2 regions of the Arthrobacter sp. NPDC058097 genome follow, and region 2 is predicted to be linked to the other one. Evidence: riboswitches for the same ligand, from Rfam matches in the RefSeq annotation. Region 2 holds a riboswitch; the other holds the start of a gene.

The links. A riboswitch is a leader RNA that binds a small molecule or an ion and turns the genes downstream of it on or off. The one in region 2 is predicted to bind S-adenosylmethionine.
Region 1: linked by a shared signal. The riboswitch ahead of ACFVTE_RS06595 (LLM class flavin-dependent oxidoreductase) and the one ahead of ACFVTE_RS10740 (bifunctional o-acetylhomoserine/o-acetylserine sulfhydrylase) in region 2 are both predicted to bind S-adenosylmethionine.

What each region holds. Positions count from the first base shown of each region.
Region 1 is NZ_JBHVSZ010000003.1:21,067-26,134, reverse strand. It holds gene ACFVTE_RS06610 (MFS transporter) at 1-1,172, shown strand, start outside; gene ACFVTE_RS06605 (rhodanese-like domain-containing protein) at 1,072-1,449, opposite strand; gene ACFVTE_RS06600 (LLM class flavin-dependent oxidoreductase) at 1,491-2,672, opposite strand; SAM riboswitch class IV at 2,886-2,995, shown strand; gene ACFVTE_RS06595 (LLM class flavin-dependent oxidoreductase) at 3,031-4,137, shown strand; gene ACFVTE_RS06590 (NtaA/DmoA family FMN-dependent monooxygenase) at 4,151-5,068, shown strand, end outside.
Region 2 is NZ_JBHVSZ010000005.1:179,642-184,709, forward strand. It holds gene ACFVTE_RS10725 (histidine phosphatase family protein) at 1-624, opposite strand, end outside; gene ACFVTE_RS10730 (CPBP family intramembrane glutamic endopeptidase) at 712-1,491, shown strand; gene ACFVTE_RS10735 (VOC family protein) at 1,580-2,218, opposite strand; SAM riboswitch class IV at 2,347-2,463, shown strand; gene ACFVTE_RS10740 (bifunctional o-acetylhomoserine/o-acetylserine sulfhydrylase) at 2,505-3,821, shown strand; SAM riboswitch class IV at 3,926-4,041, shown strand; gene ACFVTE_RS10745 (homoserine O-acetyltransferase) at 4,054-5,068, shown strand, end outside.

The sequences.
Region 1 (5,068 bases), on a different contig from region 2:
TTCTCTCCGCCGCCGGGGACTCTGCCGGCTGGCGGGTGCTCTTCCTCATGAACGTCCCGCTGGTGGTGCTCCTGGTGCCGCTGGCGTTCCGGTTCCTCCCGGCACGTCCCGGCCGGGACCACAGTGCCCGGTCTGCCTCCGTCGACGGGGTAGGTGCCCTGCTGCTCGGCGCGGTGGTGGTGGCCTTCCTTGTCCCTACGGTTTACGGCACGCCTGACTCGACCCCGGCCTGGCTGGCCGGGGGAGCAGCGGTTCTCCTGTGCTTTGCGGGCTGGGAGCTGCTGTACCACCGGCGGGGGCGGACGCCCCTGCTCAGCGCCGGACTGGCCCGATCGACGGGCTACGTGCTGGGGACCGTCGTGGCGCTCTGCCAGTTCGGCGTGGGTGCGGCGATGTCCGCGGTCACCGCCTTCTATTTCCTGTCCGGAAGCGGCCTCCCTCCGCTGGCCGCGGCGGGCATCCTGGCACCGCAGGCCGCCGGCATGCTGCTGGCCTCCGGGTCCAGCTGGCGGTTCGTCGCCAGGTTTGGCCGGGCCGGCATCGTCTTTGCCCTGGCCGCCAGCCTCGGCACCCTGATCGCCAAGGACGTTGCCGTGCAGCATCTGGACCACTCCGCGGGCGCCTTGGCGGTTGCCGCAATAGGCCTGCTGCAGGGAGTCGCGACCGGCCTCGTGGTGGCGCCCAACCAGGCCCTGACACTGGGGCATGCTCCGGCGGGAACGGCCGGGGTGGCGGCCGGCTTCTACCAGCTGAGCCAGCGCTTCTCGGCGGCGCTGTGTTCGGCGGCCGTGGCCGGGCTGTTCCTGCACGCAGGGTCCGGGTTTGCCGGCGTCACCAGATCTGTAGCGGCGGACGGCGGCTACCGTGCCGCGTTCCACCACGGCATTCTTCTGTGTTCGGCCCTGACGGCCGCTGCCATCGCCGCCGGCAGCCTCGACTGGATCCGCACAGCGGTGGTGCGCCGCCGCAACCGCAATGGCGTCGGAGGAGCCGGAGCTGGCTGGACACGCGGCGGACCAGGCGCTGGCGAACTCCCGTTAGACGGCCGCTTGCTGAACCTGAGCCGGTTCCTCAACGTCCGCCGTCAGCCCCGTGCTGGGAAACCCCGGCGTCGCGCAGTGCCGGGAACCCGCCGTCGACATGCACTGCACGGGAGTAGCCCAGCAGCCTGAGCTTCTCCGCCACGGGACGCGAGCCGTTGACCGAGCCGCAGAAGACCACAATCTGCTGGTCCGTTCCGGTCACGCCGTCGAGGCGGGCGGGGGACTCGGGCCCAAAGCCCTGGGCCACGTTCTCGCGGTCCACCACTACGGCGCCCGGAACAGCGCCGGTGCTGGCCCGGCCCTTGCGGCTGCGGACGTCGATCAGGAGGGCCCCTTCGCCGATAAGCCGGGCGGCTTCCTCGGCGCTGACCAGCTGCGGATCGTCCGTGGTTTGTTCGGTGCTCATGTGGTGCTCCTTCGGGTGTTGTTTGATCTTGCAGTGGGATGTCAGGTGAGTCCCCAGGCCTGCGCGAGCAGCTCCTGGGAGCGGATCCGGTCGGCCTGGCGGTGGGTGATGGTGGTGACCAGCAGCTCATTGGCTCCGGTGACGCGCTGCAGGGTGCGGAGCCCCTCCGCCACCTGACGGGGGTCGCCCACGAACCGGGTGTCCAGCCTGTCCTGGATGAGGTCCGCGTCGTCCGGTTCCAGTTCCGGCCAGCGGGCGGCGTCCTCCGGCGCGGGGTAGGGAATGGCGCCGTGGCCGGTCCTGATGCTGTGGACCCAGTCCGCGTACCCGGCGGCGATGGTTCCGGCCCGGGATTCGGTCTCGGCCACCACGACGTCGGCAGAAACAGCCACGTACGGCTCAGCCAGGGTGGTGGACGGCTTGAAGTGCGAGCGGTATTCGCCAACCGACTCCAGGACCGCCGCGGGCGCCACGTGATAGTTGGCTCCGAACGGCAGGCCGAGCTTTCCGGCGAGCCGGGCACTGGGGCCGGCGCTCGACCCGTGGATCCAGAACCCGGGGGCGTGGCCCTGTGCGGGGTGTACGGTGACCTCCGTGCCGTGGGCAGCGCGGTATTCGCCGGCGAAGAACGCGATGACGTCCTGGACGTCGCTTTCGAAGTTGTCCGCATCGCCGGGTACCCGCCCCAGCAGATCGGCCTGGACCTGGAAGCGCTCGGGGAACTTCCTGCCGAAGAGCGGCCGCGGGGCCGGGACCACCAGACCGTCCACCACACGGTTGCCGGCGGGGCTGCCGGAAAGTCTGCCGGAGGCACCCGGCGAAGCGTCTGCCGGCACACCAGCCCCTGGGGCCTCTCCTTCCGCCGGGGCCTTGGGCACGCCCGACCGGCCGAAACCGAGGTCAACGCGTCCCGGATAGAGGGCGGACAGCGTCCCGATGTTTTCCGCGATCTGAACCGGCCGGTAGTTCCCCAGGATGGTTGCCGCCGTTCCCACCCGGATGGTGCTGGTGGCCGCGGCGATGAGCGCGGACAGGACGTGCGGGGCGGAGCCGGCCACGCCGGGACTCAGGTGGTGTTCGGCCAGCCAGTAGCGGCTGTACCCCAGCGCCTCCGCCGAGACAGCCAGCGCAATGCTGTTCCGCAGTGCGTCCGTCGCCGTCTGGCCGGCGGAGACGGGGCTGAGATCGAGGACCGAGAGGGGAACGGCTGAAGGCTTGGGCATGGCAGCACACTACGGAGACGCCGTCGCCCGCCAAACTCCTCCGTCACCGTCCTCAACGTCCGGAAACCGGGGGCAACCGGAGCCCAAAATCCGTCACATACGACGGCCGCGCATGACGGAATGCGCCGCCGCTTGACGCCCCATTTCCGGAATTAACACCCTGCGACAGGCGGTTTGGAAATGTCCGGGCGGCCCTCCTAGATTCAACATCTAGGTCCAGAGTCAGCACGCCAAGGACCGGCTCGTGCTGCGGCAACCCTCAGGCATTTGATGGCGGGGTGCTCCGGAAACAGACCTGGCCGCACTTGCGGCAAGTGAATGTCGAGACGGCCGTCCGCGGCCCCTAAAAGAGGGAACCATGCCTTCACTACCCACACCCAAAAACCGGCCCGCTGTGCTCGGCATCGAGCTCGACGGCGACGGCGCCCACCCGGCAGCCTGGCGGTTTGCCGCGCACGAGCCCGGCGCATTGCTGACCGGCGCCCGCATCCGGGAAACCGTCCAGGCAGCGGACATCGCCGGCTTCCACCTCGCCACCTTCCACGACTCACGGACCACCGACACCGGGGCCACCGGAATCGCGGGGCGGATCGACGCGGTGCAGCGGGCGGCCTTCGCCTCCCCGGTGACGCGGTCGATCGGCCTGGTGCCCGAGGCAGGCGTGGTCTACACGGAGCCCTTCCACGTGGCCACCCAGCTGGCGAGCCTGGACTACTCCTCCCGCGGCCGGGCAGGGTGGCTCGTCAGCGCGGAGAACACGCTGCAGGAAGCACGATCGGTGGGCCGTGACCTGCTTGCTGCCGAAGAGGCCGGCACGGAGGCGGCGGACGTTGTCGAGAGCGCGCGGCGGCTGTGGGACTCGTGGGAAGACGACGCGGTGATCAGGGACGCCGCCACCGGCCGCTACCTCGACGCCGGCAAGCTGCACTACGCGGACTTCGAGGGCAGCCGCTTTTCCGTGAAGGGCCCGTCCATCATTCCGCGCCCCTTCCAGGGGCAGCTGCCCGTGTTCGCCCCGGCGGCGCTCCTGCCCGCCGTCGAGGCCGACGTCGCACTGGTCAGCGCGGCCACGCCCGAGGAACTTGCGCAAGCAGCGGAGGCTGCACGGAATGCCGGTGCCCCGCGCACGCTCCTGGAACTGGACGTGGTCCTCGACGCCCGCGGCCAGCGGGCAGCCGACCGGCTGGCCGAGCTGGACGCGCACGGGAAGTGGGACGGCGGTGCCCGCTACGTGGGAAACGCTGCCGGACTGGTGGAGCTCCTGGCCGGGCTGTTCCAGCAGGGCGACGGTGTCCGGATTCGCCCCGGTGTGCTGGACACCGACCTGCCGGAGCTGGCTGCCCTGGTGCTGCCGGAACTGCGCCGGACCGGTCTGCTGTCCAGCCCCGCCCCGGGCGGCACGTTGCGTGAATCGTTCGGCCTGCCCCGCCCCGCCAACCGCTACGCCGCTGCCGCGGCCCTCTAGAGAGGCCAGACCCGTGAGCTCATCCCCGCGCACGGCCGGCAACGGCCAGATCCAGTTCGGCGTCTTCTTCCAGGGCGTCAACCACACCACAGTCTGGCGTGATCCAGAGAGCGGATCCCAGACTGACTTCGAATCCTTCCGCCGGGTGGCACAGACCGCAGAACGGGGGCTGTTCACCGCCTTCTTCCTCGGCGAAGGGCTGCGGCTCCGCGAACACCTGGGCCGGATCCACGAGCTCGACGTCGCCGGCCGGCCGGACGCACAGACGGCGCTCGCCGCCCTGGCTGCCGTGACCACCAACATCGGACTGGTGGCCACCCAGAACACCACGTACAACGATCCCGCGGACCTGGCTCACCGGCTGTCCAGCCTGGACCTCCTCTCCGGCGGCCGGGCCGCATGGAACATCGTGACCACGGACAACGCCTGGACCGGCGCCAACTTCCGGCGCGGCGGCTTCCTGGCTCACGAGGACCGCTACATCCGGGCAGAAGCATTCGTCCAGACCGCCAAAGCGATCTGGGATTCCTGGGCTGACGGCGCAATCGCCGGGTCCCGGGGCTCCCGCCGGTGGCTGGCCGAGGACGGCATCACCCCCGTCCGCCGCAAAGACACGAGCTTCGACGTCGAAATCACGGGCCGCCTCCCGCGCTCCAACCAGCACCATCCGGTCCTGTTCCAAGCGGGCGACTCCCCGGACGGGCGCGACTTCGCGGTCCGCAACGCGGACGTCATCTTCTCCCGGCATGCCGGGCTGGAGGAGGCCAAGAAGTTCCGCGAGGACATTGTGGCCCGCACACTGAAGGCGGGCCGGCCGGCGGATGACGTGAAGATCTTTCCGGGGCAGGAGTTCATCCTGGCACCCACCGCCAAGGAAGCGGAGGAAAAGCACCAGTGGGTCCGCGAACGGCAGGTGGGGCCGCAGACCGCC
Region 2 (5,068 bases):
CTGGGTGAAGGGCGTGTCGAGGTCGTATTTGCCCTGGCTGTTTTGAACCAGCATGCGGATCTCGGCGTTTTCCGGATTGTTCAGCGACTCGAAGTACTCCACCGACCAGTGGAACCACCGCATGCAGAACAGGCGCATGGTCAGGCCGTGCGTCACCAGCAGGGCGTTGGGGGAGTAGTCCGGCTTGGACCAGTGCCGGTACAGGGTTTCCATGAAGGAGGAGATCCGGTCGTAGACGTCGGAGCCCGACTCGCCCTCCCGGAAGCGGTAGAAAAAATGGCCGTAGGCGTTGCGGAGTTCCTTCTGGTCCTCGATGTCGCCGGAAAGCTGGAAGTTGGCCCAGTCCTGCTCGCGCAGCCGCGGCTCCTCGATCACCCGCTCCGTCAGCGAGCCAAGATTCAGCGCCTCGAGCGTCTGGTAGGCGCGCAGGTACGGAGACACGTAAACGCTCACCTGCTGGCCATCCAGCTCGCGGCGGATGCGCTCCCCGGCGGCCTTCGCCTGCTCCAGCCCCAGCTCCGTCAGCGGAATCCGGTAGTCGGGCACCCTGTTGTAGATGGAGGTGTCCGCGTTGGCTGCGGACTGGCCGTGCCGGATCATGATGATTTTCCCGGGAGCGCTCATAGTTCCCCAGCATAGGGTCAGCCCGCGGCCGGACAGGAACCGGCGGGCTGACAGGAAAGTACCAGCAGGTACAGGCAAGATAGGAATATGTTGGTTCCCTCCCGCCGTCGGCTGCGGTTCGAAGTATGGATTGTCCTTGGCTTGTCGCTGGGGCAGTCCGCCGTCTACTCCGTGGTGCAGCTGCTGGACAAGATGACCCAGGCGCCGCTGGCGCAGGGGACGTCCACGCTGAACAGGTCGCAAAGCACCCGCGAGTATTTCGACCTGACCTACCAGCTCCTGGACATCATCTTCGCCCTGGTGCCGGTCCTACTGGTGATCTACTTCCTGACCGACCAGCGCGAGTCGAAGTCCGGGGCCGGGCATGACTCCGGCTCCGCGTTCCGGAAACTGGGATTCAACTTCGCCCGGCCTGGCAAGGACCTGCTGCAGGGGCTCGGCTTGGCCGCCCTGATCGGCATTCCGTCGCTCGGCCTCTACGCCGCGGGGCGTGCCCTGGGCATTACGACGGCGATCATCCCCAGCGGACTCGACGCCTACTGGTGGACCGTGCCCGTGCTGGTCCTGTCCGCGGTGCGCCATGCGATCGTGGAGGAAGTCATCGTGGTGGGCTACCTGCTGGACCGGTTCGGCAAGTTCGGCTGGTCGATGCCTCTGGCGATCTTTGTGTCCTCGATGCTCCGGGGCAGCTACCACCTGTACCAGGGGTTCGGCCCGTTCATTGGAAACGCCATCATGGGCATCGTTTTTGCGTGGGTCTACACCAGAACCCGCCGGGTGATGCCGCTCGTGATCGCGCACGCGCTGCTGGACATCGTGGCGTTCGTGGGATTCAGCCTGTTCGGCAAGGCCGTCGGCCTGGGCTAACTGCAGTTCTTAAAAATGATTCGGCCGCCATCGGCGGGTGACGTCGTTGGCACCCGCTGATGGCGGCCGAAGAGAAGGGCGGAGAGCGTCAGATGGTGACGGCGCCCGCAGCGGTTTCGAACGTGACGGAGAGGATCCCCGGCGTACCGTGCGGGGCCACCCAGTTCACCGCGACATCCTCCAGCGGCCGTTCAACCGGCTCGCCGAGCCACTCGGTCACGCGCTCGGCAGAGCCCGCGATGGTGAGGCTGGACATCTTCACATTGCTGTCATAGGCGTTGGACGGGTGCAGGTCCGGATCGCCCTCCCACTTCAGCATGTACGGAACCTGGGGGTCCGCGATCAGGCCCAGGATGCCGATCTGCTTCCAGACCAGCTCCCGGCCGTCGGGGAACTTACGGTTGCCGTTCACGGCAGAGCGGCCAAGCCGCTCCTCGAAGGGGGCGAGGTCGTCAACTTCGACGCACCAGCCCATCCAGCCGCCGCCCGCCGCGGACCGGGCCCGGACGGCCTGGCCGAACGGTGCCTTGTCCGATGCCGGGTGGTCCAGGACCTCAACGACCTCAAGGTACTTGTGGCCGGCCAGCGGAATAATCATGTTCCGGGTCCCAAACCGGGGGTGCACTCCGCCCTTTACGGCTTCGACGCCGAGGGCAGAGGAGATACGTTCGGTGGTGGCCGCGAGGCCATCGTGTTCACAGGCGTAAGAGACGTGATCCATGCGCATGCCCTCATCTTGGCACTTTGTGACGGGGCTCTCAGCTTAGGGTTGCCTAACATTGCGAAAAGTCCATACTTTGACGAAATTCGTCACAAAGCTGTCGGCATAACAGGGCCATTCCTACACTGGTCGCAGGTCATGAGTGCCAGCGAAGAAGGCCCCGGCTCGCTGGCCGGCAACCCTCCACCGCGGCGGGGTGCCCCGGGTGAAGACCTGGTTGCGCGGCGCCCGCCGTGCGGCAAGCGCGGGCCTGTGCCGGACCAGCACATGCCCCTTGAGCAGAGGAGCCTGCATGTCCGACGCATGGTCATTCGAAACCCGCCAGATCCACGCCGGCCAGGTGCCGGACAATGCCACCGGCGCCCGGTCGCTGCCGATCTACCAGACGACGTCGTTCGTCTTCCCCAGCGCCGAAAGTGCGGCGGACCGCTTCGCGCTCGCCGAGATCGCGCCCATTTACACCCGGATCGGCAACCCGACCCAGGACGCCGTTGAGCAGCGGATCGCCAGCCTGGAGGGTGGGCTTGCCGCGCTGCTCCTGAGCTCCGGCCAGGCCGCAGAAACGTACGCCATCCTGAACATTGCCGAGGCCGGCGACCACGTGGTGGCCAGCCCCAGCCTCTACGGCGGCACCTACAACCTGCTGGCGCACACCCTGAAGAAGTTCGGCATATCAGTCACCTTCGTGGCCGACCCTGACAACCTGGAGCAGTGGCGCGACGCTGTGCAGCCGAACACCAAGCTCTTCTTTGCCGAGGTGGTTTCCAACCCGCGGCAGGACGTCCTGGACATCGAAGGTGTCGCCGGGACTGCGCACGAGGCCGGCGTGCCGCTCATCGTGGACAACACGCTGTCCACGCCGTACCTCATCAGGCCGCTCGAGTGGGGCGCGGACATCGTGGTGCACTCGGCCACCAAATACCTGGGCGGCCACGGCGCCGCCATTGCCGGTGTCATCGTGGATTCAGGCAACTTCGACTTCGGTGCGGACCCGGAGCGCTTCCCGGGCTTCAATACGCCGGACCCCACCTACAACGGCCTGGTCTACGCCCGCGACCTCGGCGCAGGCGGGGCTCTGGGAGCCAACCTGTCCTACATTCTCAAGGCCCGGGTCCAGCTCCTCCGCGACCTGGGGTCCGCGGTGTCCCCGTTCAATGCCTTCCTCATCGCGCAGGGCCTGGAAACACTGAGCCTGCGGGTGGAGCGCCACGTGGCCAACGCGGTGGCCGTCGCCGGTTGGCTGGAAGCCCGGGACGATGTGGAGTCAGTGGCGTACGCCGGACTGCCGTCCAGCCCGTGGTACGAGCGGGGCCTGAAGTACGGGCCCAAGGGCACCGGCGCGGTGGTGTCCTTCACCGTCGCCGGCGGCGCCGAGGCAGGCAAGCGCTTCGTGGATGCCCTGGAACTGCACTCGCACGTGGCGAACATCGGTGACGTCCGCTCCCTCGTTATCCATCCGGCGTCGACCACGCACAGCCAGCTGACCCCGGAACAGCAGAGCGTGGCCGGGGTGGCCCCCGGCCTGGTCCGGCTGTCGGTGGGCCTTGAGCACATCGACGACATCCTGGCTGACCTCGACGCCGGATTCCGGGCGGCGAAAGGCGCCTGATCCGGCCGTTGCTGGTGGTCCTCCCGGCGCGCGGATCGGCCGGGAGTCACACAGCCGTCACATTCTTCGCGCAGATGTCCGCCTGTTTCGTAAACTGGGCAACAGGTCATGAGTGCCAGCGACAGCCCCGGCTTGCTGGCCGGCAACCCTCCTTTCGCGGTGGGGTGCCCCGGGTGAAGACCTGGCCTGCCGGACAGCTGCCGGCGGGCAAGCGCGTAGAAGAGGTTTACCCATGACGATTTCTGTCAGCAGCACCGACGTCCCCGCCGCCGAAGTTCCGGAGGGGACGGCAGTTCCCGATGGCCGCACTCTTCCTGACGGCCGTGCATTTCCCGACGGCACCGTCCAGTACCTCAACATCGGCAGCCTCGAGCTCGAGGCCGGAGGCTTCCTGCCGGACGTGACCCTGGCCTACGAAACCTGGGGAACGCTCAATGAGGACGGCTCCAACGCGATCCTCGTTCAGCATGCCCTCACCGGCAGCACCCACGTGACGCGGGGTGCCGGTGACGAGGAAGGCTGGTGGGAACAGCTCGCCGGGCCGGGCGCGCCGGCGGACACGGACAGGTTCTTTGTCATTTCCATCAACATCCTGGGCGGCTGTTACGGGTCCACGGGACCGTCGTCGACCGCTCCGGACGGCAAGCCGTGGGGCTCACGCTTTCCGCTGGTGACGCTTCGGGACTCGACTGTTGCCGAGGCGAGGCTCGCGGACCGGCTCGGCATCGGCAGCTGGCACGCCGTGGTTGGCGGGTCCATGGGCGGGGCACGCGCGCTCGAATGGGCAGTGACTTTCCCGGAGCGCGTGCGCCGCTGCGGTGTCATCTCCGTTGGCGCCAGGAGCACCGCTGAACAAATCGCCTTCGCGCAGGCACAGACCCTTGCCATCCGGCAGGACCGCCACTTCAACGGCGGTGACTACTACGGCGGCCCGGAACCGGCGGAGGGCCTGGCGCTCGCCCGGCGGATTGCCCACATCACCTACCGGTCGGCCTTCGAGCTCGATTTCCGGTTCGGCAGGAACGCCCAGGCCCCTGAAGAGCCGCTGCAGGCCGATGCCCTGGCGGGCCGCGGCCGGTACCAGGTGGAGAGCTACCTCGACCACCAGGGCAACAAGCTGGTCCGGCGCTTCGACGCCAACAGCTACATCGCCCTGACGGAAGCGCTCATGAGCCATGACGTCACCCGCGGGCGGGGGACGCTGAAGGAAGCCCTGGCCCGGGTCACGGCCGACGTGTTCGTGGCCG